Regions from separate parts of the Heyndrickxia sp. MSNUG genome, predicted to be linked through region 1. Evidence: riboswitches for the same ligand, from Rfam matches in the RefSeq annotation. Region 1 holds a riboswitch; each other region holds the start of a gene.
The links. A riboswitch is a leader RNA that binds a small molecule or an ion and turns the genes downstream of it on or off. The one in region 1 is predicted to bind lysine.

Region 1 (10,220 bases):
TAGGCGCTGTTGAAGTAAACTCTGAAAATCCGAATTTCCTTGCAGAGATTAAAAATAGCTCAGCCGTTTTGGATGCTGGTATGGAAAATACCGTTTATCCAGAAGCACCAGTAGATGTTCAATTACTAGATCAAAGCTTTAATATAGAGCAAGCTGATCTTTATAATCAATATCAATGGGATATAAAGCAAGTAACGAATAATGGCGCCTCTTGGGATATGAAAGGCGGAACTGGTAAATCAACTAATGGAAAGGATATTGTTGTAGCTGTAGTCGATACTGGTATTGATTACAATCATCCAGATATTAAAGCTAACTATGCATACGGGAAGTCATTCGTTCCCGGATATCCAGATGCAATGGATCAAAATGGCCATGGTACACATGTTGCTGGATCTATTGCCGGAAAAGGAAGGGTACTAGGTATTGGACCAGATCTAAAAGTAGCCGCTTATCGTGTATTCGGTCCAACAGGCGGCGCATCTACTGCTGATATAGCCAATGCTTTAATGACAGCTGCAGACGACAACGTCGATGTAGTTAACATGTCTCTTGGCGGTTATGACTGGTTCCAGGATCCTGAGTACGCAACAAAAGATATAGTTGCAGACGTTCGGTTATTTAACCGTGCTATTCAATACGCGATTAAGAAGGGTGTAACAGTAGTTGGATCTGCAGGAAATAATGCAGTTGATATTTCAAGCCCTGGCAAGCTTTCCGGCAATGACAAAGGTGCTACACACAGAAGTCCTAGCAGCCAAACGATGATTCGTGTGTCAGCTGGAGGAGAAGCTAAGAACCTTACATTCTACTCAAACTATGGCGTAGGTAAAATAGACGTAATTGCACCAGGTGGTGATTATGGAACTAAATGGCTAGAAACAGGGAATATAGCTGATAGAGACCGTAATAAACTTTGTCTGTCTACTGTCCCAGGCGGATATGCATTTTACGCTGGTACTTCTATGGCTGCCCCTAAAACGGCCGGCCTTGCTGGGGTTATCATTGCCAAATATGGTAAGGACGTCCTGTCTCCTGCTCAGGTAAAACATATCATCCAAAGTTCAGCTGATGATTTGTTCAAGCCAGGCTATGACGGGGAATCTGGATTTGGCTTAATCAATGCGGTAAGCGCGTTGAAATAATAGAATGATGAAAGAATACCTGATAAATATAAACAACTAACCTCAAATGCGAATTTTTAAAAAGGGTACCTAAAACCAGGTACCCTTTTCCATTTTTGCTGTTTCAAATAAATAAGCTACTCCTAAGGTACGATGAAAAAATCCTGCTTACCATCGGAAATTCAAGTTCCTCCCCAAAGAGTTCCCTTAAAAAAAATCCGCGGTTTTATATAATTTTATTTCCCTTTTGTCCAAGTGCTTTTTTCTCCCTTTCATAAGCTATTAACGTATAGCTATATTGAAAGGAAAGGAGAAGATTTAATTGCGGTCTGTTATCCATTTAAACTTAAGAGTTGACCCCACTCAATATATTTCCCAGATACGCGAAGTCCCTGGATATGATTATATCCATATGGTACGTCAGCCAAAGTACATGACTGACCTCTCTCTGCTGAATAATAAAGTTCATTATCTTAATGAAATTTTTTCCCCAATGGACTTCGTTAAGAAAAACAAGGTATCTCTATTACATGCCCACCACGGGCAATTAGGCATACTGCTGCTCCCTTTTAAGGAAAAGACAAATCTCCCATTAGTAACAAGCATTAGAGGCAGGGATGCAACATTAGCTGATCAGCCGGTAGGTTATTTAGAACATATGAAAATGCTTTTTGAAAAAGGAGATCAATTTTATCCAGTTTGTCATTATTTAGCTGAAAGGCTCAAGGACTGGGGGTGCCCTCCAAAAAAAATCAAAGTGCTTTACGGAGGTGTTGATTTAAATAAATATCAGTACCGAGCTCCTGATTTACAAGGAACTGGGCAAAACATTCTATCCGTTGGCAGATTAGTAGAAAAAAAGGGCCACCATATTTTGATGCAAGCCTTTAAAAAAATCAAAGATAAATTTCCTGATTCGACTTTGACCATTATCGGAAAAGGCGTTCTCCAAGAGGAACTTCTCTCTTTAGCCAATCAACTAAATTTAGGTGACTCCTTTCGGTTATTAAATCATCTCCCTAAAGAAAAAGTACAAGAGCATATGCAAAATGCAGATTTGTTCTGTGCTGCTAGTTTAGAAGCAGCCAATGGAGATCTGGAAGGAATTCCGAATACCCTGAAAGAGGCAATGGCGCTAGGTGTTCCGGTAGTATCAACCTATCATGCAGGGATTCCTGAATTGATTACTCACGATCTTGAAGGTTTCTTGGTAGAGGAAAACAATGTGGATGAACTAGCAGAAGCACTAGAATTCATGCTAAACCATCGGAATATTTGGGAGTCTTATACAAAGGCCGCGCGCCGTAAAGTGGAACGCTTCTTTGATGCGGAGAAACAGCTTCAATTACAGGCGAAATATTACAATGAATTGTTAGGAGGGAATCGATGATGAAGGACTTTGAATCCATTAAAGTAACGAAAGGGTTGAAGACTTTATTAATAGATAACCCTACTGACTATCCGCTTATTGGTATGGGATCCCAGGGCGCAGTATTTAAACTTTCTGAACAAAAATGTGTGAAAATCTATACAGACTTACCCCAGGCAAAGATGGAAGCTGAGGCTCTTAAGGCCGGACAACATTTATCCTTTTTTCCTAGATTATATGAAACAGGCTCCAACTTTGTTGTAATGGAGTACTTTAATGCCCCAACATTGAAAGAATATCTCAGGAACTGCACATATATCCCCGAATCCATTACAAACAAACTTCTTTTCATTTTAAAGGCAATGGAGCAAGCAAATTTCACGATGATTGATGCACCATTGCGGCATATTTTCGTCCTGGATAATGAAGAACTAAAAGTAGTCGATCACGTAAACGCATTTAAAAGGCAACATCCGGTCCCCCTGAAATTATTAAGAGATTTAAATATTATTTTATTAAAAGACTCATTTTTATCCCGAGTAAAAAAAACAGATCCGGATACCTATAAAATATGGGAAAGGTATTTCAGCGAAAACACATTGGACTACAGGAATATTCCTGTCACCTCTGGCGGGAATGGAGAAGGAGTCAAGGTGGAAAGCTCTGTAGCTCAGCCGCTCATTGGGAAAGGCCATCAAGGCGCCGTATACCGAATTAGTGAAGAAAAATGTGTGAAGATTTATGGAAAACCAGAACACTGCCAACAAGAGAAAGAAGTTTTGTTATCAAACCAACATTTATCTTTCATCCCAAAGGTATATGAAACAGGTGCCAATTATATTGTAATGGAATATTTATTGGGACCTAATTTAAACGAATACCTAAAAAAACAATCCAATCTCACCGTCGATATTACCACGCGCCTTCTAAACATTTTAAACACAATGAAAAAATCAGGTTTCAAACAGATAGATGCCCCGTTAAGGCATATTTTTGTAACCAATCAAGGTTTCAAATTTGTTGATCATGTCTATTCATACTCCCGGCTACAAGATCGACCGCTTGAGTTATTCCAAGACCTTCATGAAAGAGATTTTTTAACCCCTTTCCTTGAACAGGTAAAGGCAATCGACCCTAAAACTTATGCTAACTGGATAAGCAAACCTATCCTGATTCCAAAAGAAGAGCCTGAAGCCATGACAGTAATAGCGGAAGAAAAACAAAAAACCAGGAAAGTAAAAACGATTGAACACAGGAGCAAAAATCAATCGTTTAAGGAAAAAGATGTCCAATGGAAGCGCATAAATGAAAAGCACATTGAAAGAGACCTTCAAAGGAAGACAAAAAGTGGCTGGTTTAGAGATAATTATCGAAATCAGGCAAGGAATGGCAGAAGATGAGTATTGTCATAACAGGTGCAGCGGGCTTTATTGGCTTTCATCTGTCTAAACGATTGTTATCGCAAAATTATCACGTTATTGGGATCGATAATCTTAATGAATATTATGATGTGCAATTAAAGGAAGATCGGTTAAGGCAATTAGAAGAACACGCCAATTTCAAGTTCTTTAAAATAGATTTGGCAAACAAAGAAGAATTACATTCCATTTTTCACACTCACACAATTGAGGTCGTGATCAACTTAGCCGCTCAAGCTGGAGTTCGTTATAGCCTTAACAATCCACATTCCTATGTTCATTCAAATTTGTTGGGATTTTTAAATATTTTAGAGGCATGCAGATATTATCCAGTAAACCACCTGATTTATGCCTCATCAAGCTCCGTCTATGGTGCAAACTCTAAAATCCCCTTCTCAGCCAATGACTCTGCTGATCACCCTGTAAGCATTTATGCTGCTTCTAAAAAAGCAAACGAATTAATGGCACATACCTATAGCCACTTATATGGAATTCCAACAACAGGACTTCGTTTCTTTACAGTGTATGGTTCTTGGGGAAGGCCAGATATGGCCTATTATTCATTTACTAAGGATATCTTTGAAGGCAACCCAATAAAAGTTTTTAATGATGGAGAGATGAGCAGGGACTTTACTTTTATTGATGATATCGTTGAAGGGATTGTCAGGCTGCTCCATCGTCCGCCAAAGCCAAATAAGGATTGGAATCGTGAAAATCCTAATCCCAGTTCTAGTTATGCTCCATATAAAATCTATAATATCGGCAACAATAACCCTGTGAAGCTGCTTGATTTTATTCGCATCCTCGAAGAAAAAATCGGTAAAAAGGCGAATAAGGTTTTTTTACCGATGCAGCCAGGCGATGTAAAGATGACCTATGCAGATATTACAGAATTGCAGAAGGATGCAGGCTTCTCTCCTTCCACACCATTAGAAACTGGTTTAGAGTTTTTTGTAGAATGGTACAAAAAATATCATCTGAACCAATAAATGCATCGAAAAAAGAGGCTTCTCAACAGGTCGTTCATACGATCCTCTTTGAGAAGCCTTTTCGTGTATTTTATATATTGGCTCTGTTAAACAAGGCTGTTGATTTTCGTTCCATGCGCTTCGCTTTCCGCGGGGCTGGCGCTGAGCCTCCTCGTCGCTTCGCTCCTGCGGGGTCTCATCTGACCAGCTGCGCCCGCAGGAGTCTTCGCGCCTTCCACTACAATCAACAGGGTTTAATATCAACATTCAACTTCAACAGAGCCTATATATTATTAATATACTTCAACAAAGGTACGTTTAAGAAACTCTCTCGTACGGTCTTGCTTAGGATTATTGAAGATTTGCTCAGGGCTTCCTTCCTCGGCAATAACTCCCTTATCCATGAACACGACACGGTCTGATACTTCCTTTGCAAATTCCATCTCATGGGTAACGATCAGCATCGTAAGACCTGATTCAGCAAGTTCCTTCATTACCTTTAGAACTTCTCCTACCATTTCCGGATCAAGAGCAGAAGTTGGTTCGTCAAACAACATGACATCTGGCTCCATCGAAAGTGCTCTGGCAATCGCCACACGTTGCTTTTGTCCTCCGGATAGCTGCTTTGGTTTTGCGTTAATATATCGATCCATCCCAACGACCTTAAGATATTTCATTGCTACCTTTTCAGCTTCATCCTTTGAACGTCCCAACACTTTGATCTGGCCCACTGTACAATTATTCAGGACATTATGGTTATTAAATAAGTTAAACTGCTGGAATACCATTCCTAAATGTCTGCGGTAGGTTGGGATATCATGCTTATCATCGAGGATATTCTCTCCATTATAGATGATCTGTCCTCCGCTTGGTTTTTCCAAAAGGTTGATACAGCGAAGAAGAGTTGATTTTCCTGATCCTGAAGAGCCGATTATACTTACGACTTCCCCTTTATTGACCGAAAAGTTGATGTCTTTTAAAACTTCATGTGTTCCAAAGGATTTGTTTAGATGTTGAATATCAATGACCTTTTCCATACTCTCTCCTCCTTCTTCTATAACTTATTTGCCGTCGGTGATTCCTCTCCGAGCATCATCGTGTAATTGTCCGGTCCTTCCAATTTGCGTTCCAAATAAAGCAGGATTCTTGTGACGATAAATGTCATGACAAAATAAAGTACACATGCTACAAAAAATGACTCAAAGTATCTAAAGTTGTTACCGGCAACTGATTTTGTTAAGAAATACAATTCTGATACGGATATAACGTTAAGGACGGATGTATCTTTGATATTAATGACAAACTGATTGCCCGTCGCAGGCAAAATATTTCGAACGACCTGCGGCAATACGACGTTCATCATGGTTTGGAAATGATTCATGCCAATTGCCTGTGCAGCCTCGAATTGGCCTTTATCAACAGAAACAATTCCGCCTCGAACGATTTCTGCCATGTATGCTCCAGTATTGATTGATACGACAATGAGTGCTGCTGCCATTACGTCGATATCCACTCCAAATGCTAAGGCCGAACCATAATAAATGACCATAGCCTGAACAATCATTGGGGTACCGCGAAAGAATTCGATATAAACAGATAAAATGAAATTAATGACTCTTAGTACTATTTTTTTTATTCCGCGTTCTGGTACAGGAATGGTGCGAACCACTCCTGCTATAAGACCAATGATTGCACCTAAGATGGTTCCAATCAGAGAAATATATAGTGTGACACCTGCTCCGCGAAGGAACATAGGCCAGTTTTCCGAAATGATCTTTACGATCCACTCTAAGCTCATTTTTCTCCCCCTTTATACCATCATAAAACCGACTGTACGTATACAGCCGGTTTTACGTCATCCTTATTCTGCTGCAGGCTGGTTCTTAATCGCTTCATCCATGATTTTCGTTTGTTCTTCCTCAGAGATGCCTTTTAAGATTTCATTGATTTTTCCTGTTAACTTGCTGCCTTTTTCAAGACCTACGGCGATTGCAGTATCGTCCTCTGATGTTTTGAACCCATCCTTGAATTCAACCATTGCTAAGTTTTCGTTTGCGCCAGAAGCACTTACCGCTTCAGGGCGTTCTGAAACGTATCCATCAATGATTCCTGATTCAAGCGCAACCCTCATTGCCGGGAAGTTATCCATTGCCGTCGCTTTGGATACTCCTTCAATTTGATCGATTACTGAATAGTGGAATGTATTTAATTGAGCAGTGATTTTCGCACCTTTAAAATCCTGGATTGAAGTAGCCCCTTCGTACTTTCCGCCCTTTTTAACTACCATTACTAGATTTGATTTATAATAGTTATCCGAAAAATCGATTGTTTCTTTTCGTTCTGCAGTTGGTGACATACCTGCGATGATCGCATCAATTTTGCCTGAAGTTAAAGCTGGAACAAGGCCATCCCACTCCGTTTTAACAATCACTAATTCTTTGCCTAAACCATCTGCAATCTTTTTAGCGATTTCCACGTCATAACCGCCGGCATATTCTGATGTTCCAGCAATTTTGACACCGCCATTTGAATCGTCCTTCTGCGTCCAGTTAAATGGTGCATAACCAGCTTCAAGACCTACTTTGAATGTATTTTCATCAGATGAGCCAGACGCTTCATCCTTGCTTCCACACCCTGCCAATAGAATCATTGCTGAAAGCAGCAATACTAGAAATAATGATACTTGTTTTCTCATGTCCGTTTCTCCTCCTTGTTGTTTTTAGAGCTTTTTTTACAAACAAAAAGCGACCTGAGATAAACTCAGGTCGCACTATTTATAGATGCCCTAAATTCCTCTCTTTTCCCTAAATGAGATAGCACAACTCAATAAACTGGGTGTTTATTGAGACAGTCCTGCAGCTCTTAACTGCAGACCCAGCAAGTAATACTGAGAATATTACAAACTTCGGCGACATTTCCTTCTCCCTGGCATCATAGCTTCTCATGCTCCGCTAAGGACTGTTAAATATCGCGCCTCTACCTCACTAGTAAAAGTGAGGTGTAAATATTAAATTATATTAACTAGGCTACAATAAGCTGTTAATTCTGTCAATCTAGTTCTTTTTGAAAAACCAGAAGGATGCGATTCTACATGGCGAGTAAAATCAATGTGTTTTCCCCTGTTTAACCTACTGGAATCAAGCACTTCCGTATTACATTGGCCTCTCTATTACAGGATGCGTTTCCCATTATTTTCTACTATATAAATCCCGGCTCTTGAACCCTGCTCCAAGAATCATTTTCATTTCCTCTCGCCTTTTCGCTTTCGTTGCTTCTTGTTTTGCGCTGTATACAAAACGGGCCCAATCCTTGCGGTATCCTGGTGTGAGGGACTGGTAGAACGCAAGTAATGCTGGATTATCCAACAAATCTTTTTCTATTTCCGGAATCAGCTCAATGTAATCATCAACGCACTGACTCGCTTTACCAGAAGGCTGACTTTTTCTAGCTTCCTCTTTGAGGCCAACCACTGTAAAAGTATCATCCAATCCAACCATACGGGCGAATTTGATCGTGCTTGTCCCAATATAACCATTCTCATCAACGCCTATGCCAGGAAAAATCTCATCACGATGAATAAAGGTTGGGTATACTTTATTCCCTTTTTTAGGATAAGCTAAATAGATATACCCCTTTTTATTTAAACAATTATTCTTGATCACCGTATTTACGATCCTTTTAAAAGCTTCCAGATCAAGCACAAAAGCAAAAATCAGATCATACGATTGATTCTTGTTCAGCGCTGTATCATAACCTTCAAGTTCCGCTAAATAGTCCGAACCCTCTGGGACATTCAAGACTGCCGTTTTTTTATATTTTTGCAAGTTAAGTTTTTCTACAATTGTTTTCGCCATATTTTCCACCTTCTGCTTTAATCCTGAATACAGTAATTCCAGAATGTTAATCTAACCGTTACAAATCCAGCACTAACCTGCCATTCCCGCGCGATACACAACTAAGCATGGACTGTTTTGAACATTGCTGATCTTCCGTTAAAAAGGAATCGAAGTGAACAATCTGTCCTTCGACCACCTTGATTTCACAAGTCCCGCACCCGCCTGCACGGCAGGAGTATGGAACCTTGATCCCATTTTGAAGGAGCACTTCCAATAGTGAAGCATTTTCAGGAACCTCAAGCTGTTTTTTGCTTCTTTTTAGTATTGCCTGGAAAGCATTCTGTTCCTTCTTTGCCGGCGGAGCAAATCGTTCGACATGAATGTTGAACGACGGATAGCCATATGATTTTGCTGCGTTTGTGAAATCTTGAATCATGTTCTCGGGACCACAAAAATACACATGCGTCCCTATCCGATGATTCAAAAGCTGTGTTGGCAATAAACGTTTATTGCCCTCGCCATTTGAAAAATAAAAGTGGCATTGATCTGGATAGGTCTTGCTTAAGAATCCATAAAAAGCACACTGGTCCTTTGACTTCGCTGCATAATGCAGTTCGAAAGAAGAATTTTTTTCAGCCAGCTCTGCCATCATCGATAAAAAGGGAGTGATCCCAATCCCCGCTGCATAGAACACATTATGTTTTGCTTGAAAACTTAATGGAAAGTAATTCTTTGGGTAGCTTATGGGTAATACATCACCTATTTTAACATTTTGATGCCAGTAACGAGAGCCGCCAGTTGAGTCTTTAGCCAAGCGGACCGCTATTTCAAACATACTTGCCTCAGCATTTAGGTTAAAAATAGAATAATGCCTTTCCAATGTACCTGAAGAATGTGGCAAAAAGGTTGTTATATGCGAACCACCGCTAAAGGAAGGAAGCTGAGAGTAATCAAATGCTTGTAAGGTGAACCTTTTAATCGCGGAAGTCTCTTCTACAATATTTCTTACACGTACTTGTAATATTGGATTTCGACGCAAAACCATGCTCCTCCAGTTTGACCAAATGATTATTTTATAGAAGTATAGCCAAGATAGGCCTCAAGACGGCGGGAATAATGACTGGAAACCTCAAGGTCAACTGCACAATGAATACAGATGATATGCAGTTCATCTTCTACATCATTCACACCATGACATTTACAGCAAATTACCCTCGTACTTACAGGTCCCTGTACGTTCAATTGCATTTCATGATCAGAAAAGCCTGCTTCCAAGGCTAGATTTTTCAACCGGTTTATAAATTCCAACTCACCAGATACATATAAATACGTTCCCATTTTCTGCTGATTGAGCCAAAGCCTGAGGAAGGAATCGGATTCATGATCTATTACCATGAAATCAAAAGGGACTTTATTTTCGATTGCTTGTTGAACGGGAATATATAAAGGCTCTGCACTTTTTGAATCGGCACAGAATAAATATTTTCTTTTCCCCTTAGTAAATG
Region 2 (10,220 bases), 680 kb from region 1:
GCATCCACTCTCGGACGCCACCAGGGGGAAGGCGAATTGCCGGTTGCTGAATGAAGCGGGCTACGACGCTGCTACGATCGGGAATAATGAAGGAATCACACTTCCGTTTGAGGACCTGGATTCCATGTATCTTGAAAAATCATTCGAACTGCTCGTGGCAAATCTTTATAAGCCTGATGGAAGCAGGCCTGCATGGGCAAAGCCGTATTATGTATACATAAGTAAAAAGGGTACAAGGATTGGTGTTATCGGCGTGACGGTTAACTTTGCGCGCTTTTACGAGCAGCTGGGCTGGAAGCTGGCTGATCCGATTGATGAACTTAAGAAATGCTTGGCTGAGCTTAAGGGGAAGACGGATATGATTATCCTTTTATCCCATCTTGGCATTCATGATGATGAACTTATTGCCGGTATGTTTCCGGAAATTGATGTGATTCTTGGAGGACATACGCACCACATTTTACACGAGGGAAAAGAAATTGGTTTAACTTTGCTTGCAGGAGCAGGCAAGCATGGCTATTATACCGGCCATGTAACAGTGAAGATGCATGAACACTCCAAGCAAATCATTAATAAAAGAGCGATTCTTTATGATATGAACGAGGCTGAAAAAACTGAAAATGAGCAGCAGATGGCAGATAGGTATTACGCCGAGGGTAAAAAGCTTATGGCTAAAACCGTGGCATTCCTTCCTGAGGAATTAAAGGCAGACCCGCTGGAACACTCAGCACTTTCAAAAATGCTGACTCAAGCATTGCGTGAATGGTGTGATGCAGATTGTGCATTCATGAATGCGGGAATGCTGCTTCATGGGTTAAAAAGAGGAGAAGTTTCGCAATTCGACTTGCTTGAAATTTGCCCGCATCCGATCAATCCATGTACCATCAAGCTAACAGGAGCGGAGCTTAAGGAGGTGCTCCTCCAAACTCTTGATGAAAAGTGGCCGCATATGCAAATAAAAGGGCTTGGTTTCCGCGGTACGGTTATGGGCGTGATGGAGTACGATGGTATCGAGTTCCGAAAAGAACGTAACGTACAGCAGATTTTGATAAATGGCGTACCACTCGAAACAAAAAAGCACTATGTTTTAGCGATACCGGATATGTTCACGTTTGGGAGGTTTTTTTCGGAAATCTATCGAGCCGAAAATAAGAAGTACTGGCTTCCGGAGTTCTTGCGGAATTTACTCGAATGGAAACTTTCATCTATATATAAATAACGCTTTGGAGGCTTATTGGAACAACCAGATGAGGATTTTGGGTTCTACAATGTTCCAATGCCGCCTATTGGAACAATGGGAAGACGGTTTTTCACACATCAATGTTCCAATGCGGCTTATTGGAACAATCAGCTGACGGTTTTTTCCCCTTCAATGTTCCAATGCTGCTTATTGGAACAATGGGAAGACGGTTTTTCACACATCAATGTTCCAATGCGGCTTATTGGAACAACCGGATGAGGATTTTTCGAACATCAATGTTCCAATGCGGCTTATTGGAACAACAAGCTGACGGTTTTTCGAACATCAATGTTCCAATGCAACTTATTGGAACAACCAGATGACGATTTTTCACTCTTCAGTGTTCCAATGCCGCCTATTGGAACAATGGGAAGTGGTTTTTCGCACATCAATGTTCCAATGCAGCTTATTGGAACAACCGGATGACGATATTTCGCTCTTCAATGTTCCAATGCCGCCTATTGGAACAATGGGAAGACGGTTTTTCGCACATCACTGTTCTAATGTCGCCTATTGGAACAACCAGCTGACGATTTTTCGCACATCAATGTTCCAAACCGGCTTATTGGAACTACTGGATGACGGTACTTCGCCCTCCCAGTTGGTCCAATGGTGAATCATTGCACTTTAACAAGTAATTTCAGAAAGTGAATCGCATAAATAACAACAAATTTTACGAAAATCCCTTATGTGAACATCAATCTTTAATCAAAATATCACGCTTTTTCCCTTCCCTTCATAGAGTGTTATTGGATGGATGGAAGGAGAGTGTGTTCATGATCGAAATGTCACCGATTGAAATAGAAGGCAGAACTTTTTTATGCATAACCGTCAGATTGCCTAAAACCAATCTGCTTGTAGTTACAGGAGATCACGGCTATATTATGTGCGGCGCTCTTGATGTCGCGCTTCTGAATGAAAAGCTTAAGAGCAGGAAAGTCATTGCCGGCAGAGCCGTTGGTGTTAAAACAATTGAAGAGTTGCTTGAAGCACCATTAGAGTCAGTTACATTCGAAGCTGAGAACACGGGGGCAATAAAGGGCATGGTCGGCAAGGAAGCTTTGCTGCTTATGAATGAAAGACAGCCTGATTAGGCTGTCTTTTTGCTTTGAATTGAAGGAGATCCCATTCTTCCGATTATTTTCCCAATGTAAAAATATTCATAATACCATAACCAATCGATAAATAGATGTGTTAAAATGTAAGAAATAATTGTCGTATTATGTAATATTTTCTTGCTGAACGCTAAGGTCTTTTTCGTAAACCTCGTGGCAAAGCACCTATTTCGAAAAAGCCAAAAACAAACCGATAAAGTGGGAATTGACATGAGACTGGTAGCCACCACTTCAGTGAATGAAGGAGCTTTACTTGGAAAAGCCATTTATAATGACCAGGGGCAGATTCTTTTAAACGTGGGAGCGCGGCTTGAGAGGAAAATCCTTAACCGGTTAATGGAATTTGGTATTGATTTTCTATATATAAAGGATCCTGATACTGACGATCTTCTCCTTTCAAATTCGATTTCTGATGAATTGCGTGTGAATGCCATCAAATCGATTGGAGAGTCGTTTAAGCAAATTCAAAATGATACAACGATTTCGCATTCCTTTGTGCTTGAAAAATCGGCAAAAAAGTTCAAAAAATTGATTAGTATTTTGCTAGATGAACTTCAAAGCAGCAGGGAACTGCTCAATATGCTTTCAGATGTTTTCATGCACGATCACTATATATTTTCGCACTCGCTAAATGTAACGCTATATGCCCTGGCAATCGGAATTGAAATGAAACTAACTCCAAAGGAACTGGAGCAGCTTGGACTTGGAGCTATTTTGCATGATGTAGGAAAAATGAAGGTGCCTGAAGAAGTGCTGACAAAACCTGGACGGCTGACAGGGGAAGAATTCCAGATTATCAAGGCACATGCCGAGGATGGATTCCAGCTGCTGCGGAATATCCCAACTGTTCCATTAATTGTTGCTCATTGTGCCTTCCAGCATCACGAGCGCATGAATGGTTCAGGTTATCCTCGCGGCTTAAAAGGCGATGAGATTCACCTGTTTGGACGGATTCTTGGGGTGGCGGATGTCTTTGATGCTGTCACGTCAAACCGAGTGTACAGGCCCGCTATGCTGCCGCATGAAGGTCTGGAAATCCTTTATTCGGGTTCAGGCACCCTTTTTGACCCGAAGGTGGTCGATGCTTTCCGCAGAGCTGTAGCTATCTATCCTATTGGCTTGACAGTTCTTTTAAGTGATGGACGGAAAGGGGTAGTCGCTGCCCAGAATCCAGGGCTGAGCGAACGGCCGGTTGTCAGGATCCTGGAGGAAAACGGCTTGCGGGTCGCGCCTTACGAAATCAATTTGAAGACGAATTTATCGTTGATGATTGTAAGCTGTGACACAATCCTAAAGTATGAGTATGCCAACAATTATTAGATTTTAAGGCTAGTTCCCCCCTTTAAAGCATACATATAGCTTTAGAGGGGGGATTTGTTTTGCCAAAATTCGGCCGGCGGCTGCCTCGGAAAGGACCTTTGCCTTTCAGGTATGTGTTCCTGCTGACATTCGTCTTTTTTTCCTTTTCAACAGCAGCGGGACTGTGGATTATAGATAAGGGGATCGAGCCTACGCTGATGAGCTATGCCGAATCTCAAACAAGAAAAATCGCCACGCTTGTAATTAATAAGGCGATCAATAAGAAAATCGCCAATGGTATGGATATTGATAAGGTGATAGAGTTTGTGCCGGTAGATGGAGGGTCTTCTACAGTAGTGAAATTCAATACTGAGATCATTAATCGTGTAAAAGCAGAAACGACTAACCTTGTGCAAATGAATTTGAAGGAAGCCGAACGAGGGAATCTCGCATCGCTTGAAATGCTCTCGGATATTGAAATTGTCACGGATGAAGAGGAAAAGAAAGAAGGAATCATTTATTATGTGCCTTTAGGGCAAGCCACCAATAATGCGCTTTTAGGGAATATGGGGCCAATGATACCAGTGAAATTCAATGCTATTGGTGATGTAACGTCGGATATTGTGTGGGAAACAGAAGAACATGGAATCAATAACTCACTCGTGAATGTTTCTGTTAGGGTTAAAGTAAATGTCCAAATAATTATCCCGTTTGCAACGAAAATAGCGACTGTTCAGGAAGATATTCCAATTGGAAGCTTTTACTATCCTGGAAAAGTTCCTCAATTCTATAATGGCGGCGGTGATTCTTCACCTTCAATTGAATTACCTGGCGAATAAAAATGGTTGTCACGATAACGATATTGTTATACTATGAAATCAATTGAATAATAACCTTATCATTCCGGTGGGGTAGAGGAGCAAAATTAATTAGTAGGCTGTGTGAGGATGACAACGTTGACCACAGCTAAAAGGGAGTTTTGCCGAAGCAATCTAAATGAGTCACATTTATTTTGCTGGGGGTACTTTGAACAAGAGTATCACTGTCATTATGGGGATATCTCATAATGGGGAGCTACAGATCGTGATGGAGAAACTAGTTGCTTTAAAGAGTAACGATAGGATTTTCTCTATCGTTGCTCTTTTTTGTATTTGGCTCTGTTAAACAAGGCTGTTGATTTCCGTTCCAGGCGCTTCGCTTTCCGCGGGGCTGGCGCTGAGCCTCCTCGTCGCTTCGCTCCTGCGGGGTCTCATCTGACCAGCTGCGCCCGCAGGAGTCTACGCGCCTTCCACTACAATCAACAGGGTATTAAAAATCAACATTCAGCTTTAACAGAGCCTTGTATTTATGGACTTGTAGCTCTTTTCATGGAAACAGTTTCCCCCTGTCAAAAACAAGGAGGAGAAAAAATGGAGAACACAATATATTCATTATTGCCGCCATTGTTGGCAATTTTAATGGTAGTCATCACAAGACGGGTGCTGTTGTCATTAGGGACAGGCATAGTGGCTGCAGCGTTACTGCTTGCTGAATTCAAAATTGGCGAAACATTATCGATCATCGGAGATGCCATAAAAGGGATTTTCATCGCTGATGGAGAGCTGAACACTTACAGTTTATATATCATCCTGTTCCTTTTGCTATTAGGTATTATTACTGCATTCATTTCTATTTCCGGTGGAAGCCGTGCATTTGGCGAATGGGCGATGAAGCGTGTTAAAACAAGAGTTGGCGCACAGCTTGTGGGTGCATTTCTAGGTATTATTATTTTTATCGATGATTACTTCAATGCACTGGCTGTAGGACAAATCACTCGTCCAATTACTGACCGCCAAAAGGTATCACGGGCAAAGCTTGCGTACATTATCGATTCGACATCTGCTCCTATGTGTGTCATTTCACCTATATCCAGCTGGGGCGCCTATATCATTGCTTTGATTGGCACAATACTTGCTGCTCACGGTGTTAAGGAATACAGTGCATTTTCGGCATTCATGCAGATCGTTCCAATGAATTTTTACGCTTTAGCTGCACTTATTATGGTCTTTATTGTGGCGCTTCGCAATGTTGAAATTGGGCCAATGAAGGTCCATGAGCAACGTGCTTTTGATGAGGGGATTGTAGTTAATCAAAGTAAACCGGTACCAGGTGAATTAAAAGATGACCTTCCTACCAGTACCACTGGAACAGTTGGGGATCTAGTATGGCCCATTGCGGCACTTGTTGTTGGGACAATCGGTACAATGATGTGGACAGGCTTAAGCGCAGTTGAAGGCAAAGCGACAATCTTTAAAATTCTTGAAAATACAGATGTAACAAAATCTCTTGTTACAGGTGGCTTGCTCGGACTTGCTGTCGCCTTGATTCTTTTTGTAAGACAAGCTGTAATGTTAAAAGGCGTGAATGCAAATGTATTTGGTAAAGGATTGCTAGAGGGTATCAAATCAATGCTTCCAGCGATCTATATTTTACTTTTTGCCTGGGTAATTGTTGATTTAATCGGAAGACTTGAAACAGGAAAATATCTTTCTGGAATTGTGGAAAGCTCAAATATGAATGTTTCTTTCCTGCCTTTCCTTCTGTTCTTAGTCGCTGGAATCATGGCATTCTCAACAGGAACCTCTTGGGGGTCATTTGGAATCCTGCTTCCAATCGCTGGGGACATTGCAGCGGCATCTGATATTAGCATGCTTCTGCCTGCATTGGCGGCAGTATTAGCTGGAGCAGTATTTGGGGACCACTGTTCACCGATTTCCGATACAACGATTCTCTCATCTACGGGTGCTGGATCAAATCATATGGACCATGTCATGACTCAGCTGCCATATGCGCTGATTACGGCGGCAATCTCGGCTGTTGGATTCCTTGTCATTGGATTCACTGGCAGCACTATTGCTGCACTTGCAGTGGTGGTAATCCTGCTGGCTGCCTTCGCATTCATCTTTGGAAGCAAACCGCAGGAAGAAAAAACATTAAAAGAAAATCTTGCAGAATAACTTTTAAGCTGTCTGATGATCAGACAGCTTTTTTCAATAAATGGAAAAAGGTCCATACCTTAATGTGTATTTCACGTAGTTGGGAAAATATTATTTGCTAAAAATTTATTATTATCAAAATAATATTTTGACAAGCAATTAAAAACTAGCTATACTATTTTTAGACTAAATAATCAGAAAATATAAAACTTTCTAATTCATTTTCCATGGAATTAGAAAGGGAGGGGGATTTATAATGGAAAATCGTCCACAGTGGGGAACCAGGTCGGGATTTATTCTTGCAGCAATTGGTTCTGCAGTAGGGTTGGGAAATATTTGGCGCTTTCCCGCAGTAGCGTATGAGAATGGAGGAGGAGCCTTCTTTATTCCTTATTTATTCGCTTTGCTGACAGCAGGCATTCCGTTGCTGATTCTTGAATTTACAATCGGGCATAAGTATAGAGGATCTTCACCATTGTCTTTCGCACGTATGAATAAGAAATGGGAATGGCTTGGCTGGTGGCAGGTTGCTGTTTCTTTTGTCATCTCAACTTATTATGCCGCTATCATTGCATGGTCAGGTTCATATGCATTCTTCTCATTCGGAGAGAAATGGGGAAAAGATTCTGAGGGTTTCCTTTTCGGCAGCTACCTGAAGCTGGCTGACAAAGCAGGGGATGTAGGCGGGATTGTCCCAGGAGTATTTTGGCCTATGGTTCTTGTGTGGGGAATTACATTCTTTGTTCTTTTGAAAGGGATTAAAAAAGGGATTGAAGTGGCAAACAAAATCATGATCCCAACACTTGTAGTTCTTTTCATGGTCATCGTTGTCAGAGCCTTGACTCTTGATGGTGCTGCTCAGGGACTTGATGCTTTCTTCAAGCCGAATTGGGATACGATTGCTGACCCTAAGGTATGGGTTGCTGCTTATGGTCAGATTTTCTTCAGCTTATCAATCGGTTTTGCTATTATGATTACTTATTCAAGCTATCTTCCTAAGAAAACAGATTTAACAAACAGTGCATTTATCACTGGTTTTGCAAACTCTGGCTTTGAGCTTTTAGCTGGTATTGGTGTATTCGCAGCATTAGGATTCATGGCTCAGCAGGCAGGAGTGCCTGTAAGCGAAGTTGTAGCTGGCGGTGTAGGATTGGCATTTGTTGTCTTCCCGCAGATTATCAGTGAGTTCCCAGCATTTAATGGACTATTTGGCTTCTTGTTCTTTACATGTCTAGTTCTAGCAGGATTGACATCATTAATTTCGATCGTGGAAACTTTTGTTGCTGGTGTACAGGAAAAGTTCAAAGTCAGCAGAACAAAGGCCGTTCTAGTGGGCGGAGGATTATCTTCTTTATTCTCAATCCTGATCGCAACTAAAGGCGGTTTATACTTCCTTGATTCAGCAGACTATTTCATCAATCAATTCGGAGTTGCTTTGGCAGGACTTGTAGAGGTTGTCGCTGTTGCGTGGGTAATGAAAGAATTGAAGAACCTTCAAAAGCATACAAACGAAATTTCAGATGTAATGGTAGGTACATGGTGGAGAATTTGCCTGGGTGTGATCACTCCTATCGTATTAGGCTACATGATGGTTCAAAACATCATTACGAACATCAAGGAAAACTATGGAGGATATCCAACTGGCTTCCTTCTATACACAGGATGGGGAGTAGCCATCGGGGCAATCGTCTTAGGATTCGTCTTTGCGGCAATTAAGTGGGATAAAGATATTTCAGTTTCCTCTAAGGGGGTTTCTCAATAATGTCAGGCAGCGCTATTGCAATGATGCTTATTGGTATGGTAATTATTTGGGGCGGCCTAGCAGCAAGTGTAGCTGTGGCTGTAAAAAAAGGGAAAGAATCAAATTAGGTTAAAGAGGGCTGCCATTGGCAGCCCTTTTATTTTTTCTTAATTCTTGCCCGTTCCTGTCTTGCCCACATTTTCAAATGAGGGTATGGATCAAAGGACCATTCCGTATAGCCGTTATCCTTATACATTCCATAGTGCAGGTGGGGAGGGAATTTCCCGGACGTTCCAGGAGGTCCGTATCCAGAGCTTCCTACACCGCCGATGACCGTTCCAGGTTCAACGATTTGGCCGACCTTCAGATCCTTCGTAAATCCGCTTAAATGGGCAAAATAATGGTAGGTGTTGTTGATGTCACGAATACCGACCCGCCAGCCGCCATATTTGTTCCAGCCCTTCATCTCGACGATTCCATACCCTGTCGCGCGAACAGGGACACCATAGCCTGCAAAAATATCGGTGCCTTCATGAATCCTTCTGCCCCCCCATCCGCGGGCATCGCCCCAGGTGTTGTTATAGCTATGGTTGCTCCTTAAAGGCAGCGGGAACGAATGGGTATCTAGATTAAGTCTGCCAAAATGTCTGTAAACCATAGCTTTTCCGATGATGATTCCCACTGTTTTATCACGCTTATAGTAATTCCAAAGACCAATTTTAATGTTTTCCTGATCCGTCCCGTAATGAAGGAGGTATTGAGCAAATGCCTGCAGTACATCTTCGTCGTCACTGATGCTTGCTTTGCCGTCACCATTGCCGTCAAAACCGATTCCATTGAAAAATTGAATGGAGACTGGATTGTTATCTTGTAAGTTGGGATTCAGCAATCCTGCCCATTCTTCAGGTTTAAAATAAACACCGGCAATTCCCTCCGCCTTTGGCAAATCCTTTCGTGCCTGGCGGACATTTCGCTCATACTGGTCTACTGCGGCAATATAGTACCAGGGGATATGGGTAACAGCTTCTACACGGGTATATAATTCCATTCTTTTTTTATAAACATCCTCATCCTGCTCGGCTGCTGATACATTCTCAACAGAGAGGGCAGGGCATAATAAAAAAAGAACGATAACTGCATAAAGGAATTTCACCGTAATCCTCCCTTCAGATTTTGCTCCATTAGTGTCCAGCTTCAGTGGCTAGTTTGTTTTACATGATGGTCCTGTTGATCCCTTTTTCATGGACTGGCCAGCACACTTACGCTTTTCTTGTTATAGTTTGTGATGATGGGGATTTTTCATAAATATCAAATAATGGTAATCGCAAAGCTAACGTACTTGTCGTGTGTTTTTCATTATGTTAAAGTGACATCAGAAGCTGTAAATCGGCCTTGATTTTTTCATGGTGTTCTTGATGTAGTGCAGCAGGAATGGAGTGAAATTATGAGCAAAAAAGAGGTACAGAGAAAGCCTGAATGGCTGAAAATAAAGTTGAATACGAACGAAAATTATACTGGCTTGAAAAAGATGATGCGGGAGAAAAGCTTACATACTGTTTGTGAAGAAGCGAAATGCCCAAATATCCATGAATGCTGGGCAGTAAGAAGGACTGCCACTTTCATGATCCTCGGTGATGTATGTACGCGTGCATGCCGTTTCTGTGCGGTTAAAACAGGCCTTCCAACTGAACTCGACTGGCAGGAACCAGAAAGAGTAGCTGATTCAGTCGTACTTATGAACCTGAAGCATGTCGTTGTTACAGCTGTAGCGAGAGATGATCTGAAGGATGGAGGAGCGGCTGTCTTTGCTGAAACAGTAAGAGCCATTCGCAGAAAGAATCCTTTCACTT
Region 3 (10,220 bases), 1.3 Mb from region 1:
AACATGAGTGAATTAACAACTTCAGAGCAGCAGACTGAAAGCGAGCCACTTTCCGTTTCCGCTTTTGGGTATGAATTAGTCAGAGAAATCCTTTTGCCAGAACTGCTCGGCAAGGATACTGCTGAAATACTCTATTGGGCAGGTAAACGCCTTGCCCGCAAGTATCCATTATCGACACTGGACGAAACAATCCGCTTTTTCCAGGATGCAGGCTGGGGCACCCTTTCAGTTAAGGAAGAAACAAGAAAACAATTGGTGCTGGAACTTGGCAGCGAGCTGATTTCCTCTCGGTTAAAACATAACGCAAACTCCACATTCCAGCTTGAAGCAGGGTTTCTCGCACAGCAGATGGAATTGCAGAAGAATGCTACAGCCGAAGCCTTCGAACACCCCAATAAGCGTTCATTCCGAATCCAATTCACTATTAAATGGGATAAAAATGATTTTGTTACTGAATAATTTTTTCTGAACCTTGCCGGAAGATGAAGACTAGTGGCTTCGGCAGATGGGTCCAAAATGGAATTTCAAAAAGAAAAGTAACATGGCCAGGGCTAATCGCTCTGGCTTTTTAGTGTATTTTATTTACACCTTTATAGTAATTTCAAGGGCAATATCAGCTAATTCTTTTTAGGAGATTTTAAATGAAAGAATGTCTCTTTATCTTTAGGCATATGATAGACTCGTCCTTTCGTTGCTCCAGAGAATGGGAGGTTTAAAGTAGAAAGCAAATTGCCTGATGATCTTGAAGTTGGTAACAGGAGAAAATCCTTAAGTTCTTGATTCGTCATTGTTGGTTTGATTAGTAGAAAATAGTCCAGAACTGCACTATGATGTGCTGCCTTAGATCGTAGCAAACAGTGAGGACAAACCCATATCCATTTCATTCTCTTCATTCCAAAATAAGAGCACGATGGACATTGTACACCCTTTTGGAGATCAGCGGGTGAAAGAGAGTATATCTTGAGGATATCGGGATGAAAAGGAGAATGCTTTTTCACGAGGGTTTTGGAGATTTTTTTCAGGTCTTTATCTTGAAAAAATTCGTTAAAATGATTTGTATCAATTTTCATTATACGATCAACTAAAACATCTCCTTTTACAACATACTTGTAAAGAAAGGGGTCATCCGTCTTAATTATTGTTGAAGAATTACTGATGACAACAAGAGTATGAATCAGGGGCACTTTAAAATTATTAGCTTGAAGCCACCTATTGAAATGCCACTTTTGTTTATTCACCTGAATGACAGGATGATCATATGCCTTTTCTTTATCTTGTTTTGTTTGGATCATTTGCTCAGAATCTTTTTCAAACAAAAGGGCACCGGAATGATTTTTGGTCTCTATTAGAAGGAAATATCGACGGGTTAGAATGAGGGTATCAATTTGAAACTTCCAGGAATCATCTGTTAGCCGCAAATCACGAAGGATCCAATAATCTTTTTCAGGTAAAAAACTTAAACGGTAGTCGGTATTAAGCTCTCCCTTATATCCTGACTTCCATCCTTTATAATCATCCTTGATTAATGGCAGTTTAGAATTATGATCGTATAGTCTGTTAATAAGTGCTTCAAGCTTTCTGAGCCTGATTGGGTAATCCCTATCTTTTATTATCAAAATAGACCTCCTTGACGCTGTTTTTTCTAATTTTCTTTAAAAGAAGGTCAAATTCCTGCCAATATGCCTGAGATATTATGAATTTTCTAAGGCAGAAGAGCCTTTCATACTAAATTCATTAAGTGAAAATTTTTTTCACCAGTTGAACGAACTTTTTTACCAGTTGGATTAGATAATTCACTAGTTGGAAAGGTTTTTTCACCAGTTGAAGCAAAATATTTCACCAGTTGAGAATTCTTCTCCTATAAAACACCCTACCAGCTAAATTTTTAACACAGCCCCACTCCTAAACAACGAAAAAAGCTTCCCGGAATCAATCCCGGAAAGCTTTCACCCATTTACTTCGTTTTAACCGACTCAGAATACAACTCAAACGCTTCATGCAGTGATTCTACCGCATTCACCATCTGTTTTTCTTCGATCACCGTGGAAACCTTGATTTCCGATGTGCTGACCATTTTCACCTGTACGCCGTGGCCTTCTAAAACTTCAAACATTTTTGCGGCTACACCTGGGTTTGATACCATGCCTGAGCCTACAATGGACACTTTAGCCAGGCCTGTTTCTGATTCAATTGCTTTATAATTCAATAATTCCTTATTGCGTTCTAATACATCTAAAGTTTCTGGTAAATCATTGCTTTTGATTGAAAAAGAAATGTTGGCAGAATCTGCTTCTGTCCTGCTTTGGACGATGATGTCAACATTGATGTGGTTTTGAGCCAATGTTGTAAAAATGGTTGATAGTCCCTTCATTGATGTGCTAACTCCAAGGACTGATACTCTTGTAATTTTGTCTTCAAATGCCACTCCACGAACGATTAAATTCTGTTCCATCCCAATTTCCTCCTCGATGATCGTACCTCTTTCTTTTTCCATGCTGGATCTTACCTCAATTGGCAGCCCGTAGTTCTTTGCAAATTCCACCGCTCTTGGATGGAGAACGCCCGCTCCCAGGTTTGCCAGCTCAAGCATTTCATCATAAGAAACACTTAACAGCTTCCTTGCACTTTTCACATACCTTGGATCTGTCGTGAATACACCCGTCACGTCAGTATAGATATCACACTTATCTGCCTTTAACGCTGCTGCCAATGCTACTGCTGTTGTATCAGATCCGCCACGGCCAAGTGTCGTGATCTGGCCATCATCCGTCACTCCCTGGAAACCGGCTACAATAACAACTTTGCCATGCTCAAGGTCGTTTTTAATTCTGTCCGTTTCGATATCTACAATCCTGGCGTTACTGTGAACATCCTCTGTTTTGATTCCAGCCTGCCAGCCTGTATAGGAAACAGCTTCAATACCCATTTGCGCGAGAGCCATAGAATACAAAGCGATGGTTACCTGTTCACCTGTCGTTAAAAGCATATCCATTTCTCTCCTAGATGGAGCGCTCGAAATTTCATTAGCCATGTCAACTAAATGGTCTGTCGTTTTCCCCATCGCGGATACGACAACCACGATGTTATTTCCATTTTGCATTTCTTCAACAGTTCTGCTGGCAGCGTTCTTGATTCTCTCAACAGTGCCAACAGAAGTTCCTCCGAATTTCTGTACAATTAATCCCATTTACCTTCCCCTGCCTTTTCCTTCTTATTTCTGCCTCTATAAAGAGCTTCATGGCAAAATCCGCATATGTATTTTCCCCTAAGGATGTTTTCGCATGACATTCAGATGTGAATATGGACGAAAAATCCTTATAAATACAAAAAAGCAATGAGAGTGTCTCCCATTGCTTGATAAACGCATATATACGCTGCAACATGAGATAGCACTCCAAGATGGCAATCTTGACAATCCAGCGTTTATTCAACGAAGGACCAGCGGGAAAAAGAATAGGCATTCCCCCACTTCGGCGACCATCCCCTTTCAAAGCCCTTCACAGAATCCTATAATTCTCCTGGCTCTTACTCTTGAAGCTCGCACCTCTATCTTCACTTTAATGCTCTAAAGTGATAGCTATATGAAATTTTTTCTTATTATAGCACACTAAAAAATAGATTGCTACCGTTAGTTCTGCAATTTAGTAAACAGTTCCTGCGCTACAATGGACGGCAAACCAGCAGCAATCAATTCCTCAATGGAGGCTTCCCTCATTTTTTTCACGGATCCAAAATGTTTCAGCAGCGCCTTTTTACGCTTCTCGCCAATACCAGGGATATCGTCAAGCAATGATTGAAAAGCACTTTTCCCCCTGAGCTGGCGGTGGAATGTAATTGCGAACCGGTGGACCTCATCCTGGATTCTTTGCAGCAGGTAAAATTCCTGGCTGTTCCTTGGCAGGCTGATCACTTGCAGTGGATTGCCGTATAAAAGCTGGGAAGTCCTATGCCTATCATCTTTTGCCAGACCCGCGATTGGAATATCGAGGCCAAGTTCATTTTCGAGTACATCACGGGCAGATTCGATATGCCCCTTCCCACCATCGATGATAATCAAATCAGGCAGGGGAAGATCTTCTCTCAGGACTCTTGAATACCTTCGCCTTACTACCTCCCGCATCGACTCATAATCATCCGGTCCTACTACAGATTTGATTTTATACTTACGGTATTCCCTTTTTTCAGGCTTGCCGTCTATAAAAACAATCATAGCGGAAACAGGATCGGTCCCCTGGATATTCGAGTTATCAAAAGATTCGATACGGTGTGGCGTGTAAATGCCCATTTGAATTCCAAGATTCTCGACTGCCTTGATTGATCGTTCTTCATCGCGTTCAATCAGTGAAAACTTCTCAGTGAGAGCGATTCCGGCGTTCTTTGAAGCAAGGCGGACAAGATCTTTTTTCTGGCCTCGCTGCGGCTTTAGCACCTTTACTTCAAGCAGCGCTTCGGCCATTTCCGTATCAACGCCTTCAGGGACGAGAACTTCCTTCGGCTTGAAATGCTCATTCTTCGAGTAAAATTGGCCTAGGTAAGTGAGGATGTCTTCTTCCGGTTCATTATGGATTGGGAACATCGAAACCTCTCGTTCAATTAATTTTCCTTGCCTGATAAAAAATACTTGAACACACATCCAGCCCTTGTCCACGACGTACCCAAACACATCGCGGTCGGTAAAGTCAGTCGAGGTCATCTTCTGTTTTTCCATTGTAGCCTCAATATGAACAATTTTATCGCGGAATTCCTTCGCTCTTTCAAAATCCAGTTCTTCAGCAGCCGCGGCCATTTTAGCTGTTAAATCAACTTTAATATCTTTAAAGCCTCCGTTCAGGAAGCGGGTAATTTCATCTGTGATTTTTTTGTACTCTTCCTTGCTTACATCCTTTACGCAAGGCGCGAGGCACTGACCCATATGATAATAGAGACAAACCCGGTCCGGCAGCGTGGAACATTTCCTTAGTGGATAGATCCTGTCCAAAAGCTTTTTCGTTTCATTGGCTGCCTGGACATTCGGATATGGCCCGAAATATTTCCCGCTGTCTTTTTTAACCTTGCGGGTGATGATCAGCTTTGGATGGCGTTCTGCAGTCAGCTTGATAAATGGATAGCTCTTGTCATCTTTTAACATGACATTGTACTTAGGATCATATTTCTTGATCAGGTTAATTTCAAGGACAAGTGCCTCCATATCTGAGGAGGTAACGATATACTCAAAATCTTCTATTTCATTTACTAGACGCAGTGTCTTCCCATCATGTGAGCCGGTAAAATATGAACGAACCCTGTTTTTCAGTATCTTAGCTTTCCCAACATAGATGATGGTCCCCTGCCGGTCCTTCATTAAATAGCATCCTGGCTGTGCCGGGAGAATAGCCAATTTATTCTTTATCTGATCATTCATACTGTTCACCCCCTGTTACGGTGTCCATTTATATAAAATAATTTCATTGTAGACTGGATCGAATATTTTTTCGGAGTCGAAACTCTTTATCTTTTCAACTCTCTGATCTATCTCAATTCCCTGTGCCCTAAAGCCATCGACTACTTTATCAGTCAAATACACTGTTTTATCTTTATATAAGCTCTGGTCATGCAGAAATACTTTATACGTATTGATCCTTTTATGTGAATAAGGCATTTTTAAATACTCCAGGACTCTTGTTTCTTCCCATGTATATAACACAAATTCCTCATTGGTCTCCTCAAGAAAACGGGCAAGCTGGTAAACAGCAGGCTCCTCGTTTGCCTGTGTTTTCACAAGGTTCGCTGAAACCATTGCCTGGGCAATAAGAAGTATGAGAATCAATAAACTGCTATAAATACTTGGGTACCTTTTGAAAAATGCAGACAATACTAAGAAGATAAGTATCACTGCCACGGGCAGAATATGTCTGGCCTTATCGATATTTTGAGCAAACAGTGCCCATATGCCATATGCAGACATCATCAAGACACCTAAAGTGAAAGGCATATTCTTAAAAAGCTTACTTTTTGTTCCCGGCCAAAAAATGAATAGGCCGATAACTATATATAATACCATCAAAACATGTGTTCTTGAAAATATTCCCCACCAAAAAATGTTGGTAAACAAGAATATTTTTATTCTGGCAATAATCGATAGGTCATTTGAGGCCGTTGTTCCGCCCCATTCTTGAAAATGGCCGCCAGTAAACCCAAAGGCAAGTTCCAGAAAATTAGCAATTCCGCCTTCTGTCATGATTAGCCCGCCAATCCAGATTAACTGGAACACACCTGCAGCGAGAGTATATGTTAATAGTCCGGAGAATCCAATTTGATGATCTTTCCATTTTTTATAAAAGAGATAAATCATCCCTGCACCCAAAGGAATATAGCTAAGCCTGATCCCCAGGAGTACGCTGAATAAAAACAGCGGCAGCAGCAGCCATTTGCCTGATTTTCTTTCCCAGGCCGTGACAATGCTCCAGAAATACCACCAGAAGACGGCAAGAGCTGCACCTTCCGACATTGGCTGATTGACTATGATCAATGGATAGCTTGCGGTATAAATAATCGCCGCCGCCATAAAGGCGCTCTGCCTGGAAATCAACCTGGATGCGATTAAATAAACCGGAAAGATAGAACTCGCATATATTAAAATATTAAACAGCACCAGAGCTTGACTCGGTTCAGCTACGATGAACTTTGTCAGCAAACCTCCCAGAATAAAGTAAGGATAGCCTGGAAAATGGGGCCGCATCGCCCTAAGGTCATACCTTTCAATTGCAAGCGAAAAATCCACTTGATCCCAGGAAGAAACAAAAGGATTTAACGAACTGAGCTGCAGCCCAAATACATACATTACTACGACCAAACTTACCGCCACTATTGCTGGACTTTTCCATTTGTCATAAGTCAACTTTTTCACCAACTAACTTCTTCATTAAAAAACACTAGAGCCATAATGAAAAATAATAAGGTCTAAACGTATGAAAAAAGCACAAGGAATTTCCCTGTACTTTTTTCTGGAGAGAGGAATCTATGTTTATTTCACCTGCGGTTTCAATACATTTACTTGTTTGTTTTCTGCAGGCTTCTGTTTTTTCGTGCCACGTGTTGAAGTCAGCAGGAAAATGCCTGCAAAGTATCCGATATAAGCAATGACTTCCTCAATGGATGGCATCGAAGAGTAACCGAACAGTGCTTTTAGGAAGATGCCGATATCACCTGATAATAATGGTGCAACTCCGTTGTCACGTACATAGTGTGCATAATCAATTGGATGTTCAGGCATGAACCATGTAATGTCATAGACATGCGGCATTACACTGCCGATCAAGTTTATGTCCTGCATCATTGAAATTGCCTGTACCAATAACCCAGCTGAGATCAGGATGATGAATGCCCCAGTAATTTGGAAGAAGGTTTTAAGCTTAACCTTCATTGTTCCTTTAAAGAACATATATGAAACAACTACCGCAATAAGTGTTCCAGTAAGGGCTCCCCAGCCTTGCATTGCAGCGCCGATATTACCGCCGGTGATTGCAGCAAAGAAGAAAACCGTTTCAATACCTTCACGCAATACAACCAGGAATGAGTGGATGACCATACCGACAATATTTCCTGTCGAGATGAACTTGTTCATTTTCCCTTCCATATTGCCCTTTAAGTCCTTGCTGTGGCTCGCCATCCAGAATACCATTTGCGTTAATAACACGGTGGATACGAGCATGATTCCAATCTTCAGGTAAATTTCGCTGCCCATCGCGGCAAATCCAGTGAATACCACCTGGAACAGGATCGCCACCCCAATACTCGCCAAAACAGCCAGTCCGGCACCCAGCCACACATACTTCGTATACTTAGAGTGGTCCATCCTCTTTAAGTAAGTTGTGATGATCCCGACGATTAACAACGCTTCCAATACTTCACGGAAGGTAATCAGTAATGCTTGAATTTCCATTGCCCATTCTCCCCTCTCCAAGGTGTGGTCAAGCTTTAACCTCTTCTTTTTCTAATGCCGATAAAAACAACTGCCGCAATGATTGCGACGATCAGGATTAACGGAATCCAGTTTCGGATGTTGGATAAATCGGTCCAGTCTTTTTTTCCAGTTCCTTGTTCTTCTACTGATTCTGTAAAATGCCCAACTTCCAGGCTCGCAAGATTGAATTCCTTTTGCAGTGCATTAAGGATTTCTTCCTTATTGCTTTTAAATGCTTCTATGTCAGATGGTTTTTTCCCGACTCCAAAAAGTCCAGGATTGCCAAGTGCCTCAAGAGCAGCATCGAAATCAGCTTTCATTTCCTTATCTAATTCCGCATTGTTTGCCTCTACTTTTGGCGATAAAGCCTGATATGTAGCGAAGCCTTTTGCTAGCAGTTTTTTGGAGGTATCATACTCCTCGAAATTCTTTTCAATACTTTCAAGCCTTCTTGCAATATTCAAAATCAGAAGCTTCTCCATGTTTTCGATTGTAGCTTCTTTATTTTCGTCATTTAAATTTTTCATGATGATTTCTCCAGGCTCAGGTCCCATATGCATATCTGTTTCTTCTTTTACCGTTTCAAATAGGGACTTTGCTGCAGAGAAATTCGGAGGGTTCTCATCAAGTTTCAACTGCATCTCCTTGTAGACCTCTGCCACTTTCTCTTCATTAGGATCTCCATATGAATAAGCGCTGGCAGGCTGTGGATTGCCGTTAATGAGAATCAATATCAGTGAAAAGCAAAAAAATATGGCTTTTTTCATTTGTTTCCCTCCTACAATGATAATGATAATGATTATCATTCCTTATGTCAATCATATTTGATAATCGTCACTTTTTTGTCACTATTATTACTACTTTTATATAGGTATCTATTTTTCGCCGAGTCCCTCTGCACCTTTTTAACCGGACGGGATATTTCACGAATAATAGCCGGGACAACATTTGTCATATATTTTCGAAAAGAAATGAAGGAAGTCCCAGTCGTCCTGACCCTGTACTGTATCGGCACTTCAAGCACCCTGAATCCTTTTCGTACAAGATTCAGCGTCAATACCTGGGCGTAATTATAATCATGGATGATCTCAGCATGTTCAAGGACTTCTCGTGAAAATGCACGCATGCCTGATTGACCGTCATAGAGCCATTTTCTTAACAGCAATGTTTGGAGAAAGGTGAAAAAATAATTCCCCATCCTGCGGTGGAACTTCATCCCTCTTATAGTGCCCATAAATCTGGATCCCATTGTATAATCAGCTTGATTTTCAAAGAGTGGCTTTACAAGTTCCGGGATCTGCCATGCAGGATACTCTCCATCCGCATCGATCATCACCCCAACATCTGCACCAAGATGAAGACATTCTTCCAGCCCTTTACGGACCGCGGCTCCAAGACCGCGGTTCTTTCCAAAACTTATTATATGATCTGCTCCCGCTTTTCTTGCTGCTGAAACGGTTTTGTCGGTAGAGCCGTCGTCAATCACCAATATCTCTACAAGATCAGCACCCTCGAATTTTCGCGGGATGTTTTCAATAACTTCTCCGATTGATTCTTCTTCATTAAATGCAGGCAAAAATACGATTACTTTATTCAAATCATTTCTCTTCCTTCTGTTCTTTTATAGCGTCGGTAAGAACCTTCCCCCGGCTGCTGGCAGGATACGGCGCACCGAGCAGATACGAAATCGTCGGCGCCAGCGATACGAGACTATGCTTTTCCTGAACTTTATTCCCTTTGGCAATATGGGGGCCGTGCATGAAAAACGGCACAAATCTTTCACCTTCATCAAGGTGGCCGTGACCGCCTATTCCGTCAGCCTGGCCATGGTCTGCACAAATCACAAGAGTGGTATTTTCCATTTTCCCCTCCTGATCCAGCCATTCTACAAAATCCTTAATGAGTGCATCTGCCTCTTCAATTTTCTCAATATAATCGTCGTACAATACTCCACGGCTATGACCTACCTGGTCTGTCCCAATCATTTGAACAATAAACAGGTCCGGGTCCTGCTCTTTCATGATCTTCCTTGCTCTTGCAAGCATATTGGGATCTGCTTTGTCTTTATGCATAACGGCCGTGACAGTTTCGACATCACTTCCCATGGAATCTACTAAATGGGCAATACCAAGAAGTCTTCCTCTTTTGCCAACCTTCCTTAGGGAATCAAAAATGCTTTCAGTCTTAATCCCAAGCCTCCATACCATATTTGAAGTAATTCCATGTTCGAACGGATACGTCCCGGTGAACATGGAGCTAAAACAAACAACCGTACGCG

Region 2: linked by a shared signal. The riboswitch ahead of AABM38_RS20780 (Na+/H+ antiporter NhaC family protein) and the one ahead of AABM38_RS23805 (transporter substrate-binding domain-containing protein) in region 1 are both predicted to bind lysine.
Region 3: linked by a shared signal. The riboswitch ahead of AABM38_RS17785 (aspartate kinase) and the one ahead of AABM38_RS23805 (transporter substrate-binding domain-containing protein) in region 1 are both predicted to bind lysine.

The regions. Positions count from the first base shown of each region.
Region 1 covers NZ_CP150978.1:4,778,054-4,788,273, forward strand. Annotated here, with positions in the region: gene AABM38_RS23775 (S8 family peptidase) at 1-1,145, shown strand, start outside; gene AABM38_RS23780 (glycosyltransferase) at 1,618-2,514, shown strand; gene AABM38_RS23785 (hypothetical protein) at 2,511-3,893, shown strand; gene AABM38_RS23790 (NAD-dependent epimerase) at 3,890-4,900, shown strand; gene AABM38_RS23795 (amino acid ABC transporter ATP-binding protein) at 5,173-5,916, opposite strand; gene AABM38_RS23800 (amino acid ABC transporter permease) at 5,934-6,677, opposite strand; gene AABM38_RS23805 (transporter substrate-binding domain-containing protein) at 6,741-7,574, opposite strand; lysine riboswitch at 7,686-7,866, opposite strand; gene AABM38_RS23810 (YdeI/OmpD-associated family protein) at 8,068-8,733, opposite strand; gene AABM38_RS23815 (PDR/VanB family oxidoreductase) at 8,792-9,760, opposite strand; gene AABM38_RS23820 (dimethylamine monooxygenase subunit DmmA family protein) at 9,784-10,220, opposite strand, start outside.
Region 2 covers NZ_CP150978.1:4,099,369-4,109,588, reverse strand. Annotated here, with positions in the region: gene AABM38_RS20805 (bifunctional metallophosphatase/5'-nucleotidase) at 1-1,219, shown strand, start outside; gene AABM38_RS20800 (hypothetical protein) at 1,235-1,459, shown strand; gene AABM38_RS20795 (YunC family protein) at 2,017-2,334, shown strand; gene AABM38_RS20790 (HD-GYP domain-containing protein) at 2,566-3,675, shown strand; gene yunB (sporulation protein YunB) at 3,735-4,493, shown strand; lysine riboswitch at 4,559-4,739, shown strand; gene AABM38_RS20780 (Na+/H+ antiporter NhaC family protein) at 5,064-6,650, shown strand; gene AABM38_RS20775 (sodium-dependent transporter) at 6,886-8,391, shown strand; gene AABM38_RS20770 (methionine/alanine import family NSS transporter small subunit) at 8,391-8,498, shown strand; gene AABM38_RS20765 (M23 family metallopeptidase) at 8,528-9,523, opposite strand; gene lipA (lipoyl synthase) at 9,815-10,220, shown strand, end outside.
Region 3 covers NZ_CP150978.1:3,520,776-3,530,995, forward strand. Annotated here, with positions in the region: gene AABM38_RS17775 (YslB family protein) at 4-459, shown strand; gene AABM38_RS17780 (nuclease-related domain-containing protein) at 618-1,616, opposite strand; gene AABM38_RS17785 (aspartate kinase) at 1,955-3,187, opposite strand; lysine riboswitch at 3,380-3,557, opposite strand; gene uvrC (excinuclease ABC subunit UvrC) at 3,629-5,401, opposite strand; gene AABM38_RS17795 (hypothetical protein) at 5,417-6,886, opposite strand; gene AABM38_RS17800 (FTR1 family iron permease) at 7,004-7,921, opposite strand; gene AABM38_RS17805 (hypothetical protein) at 7,957-8,709, opposite strand; gene AABM38_RS17810 (glycosyltransferase family 2 protein) at 8,757-9,539, opposite strand; gene AABM38_RS17815 (alkaline phosphatase family protein) at 9,541-10,220, opposite strand, start outside.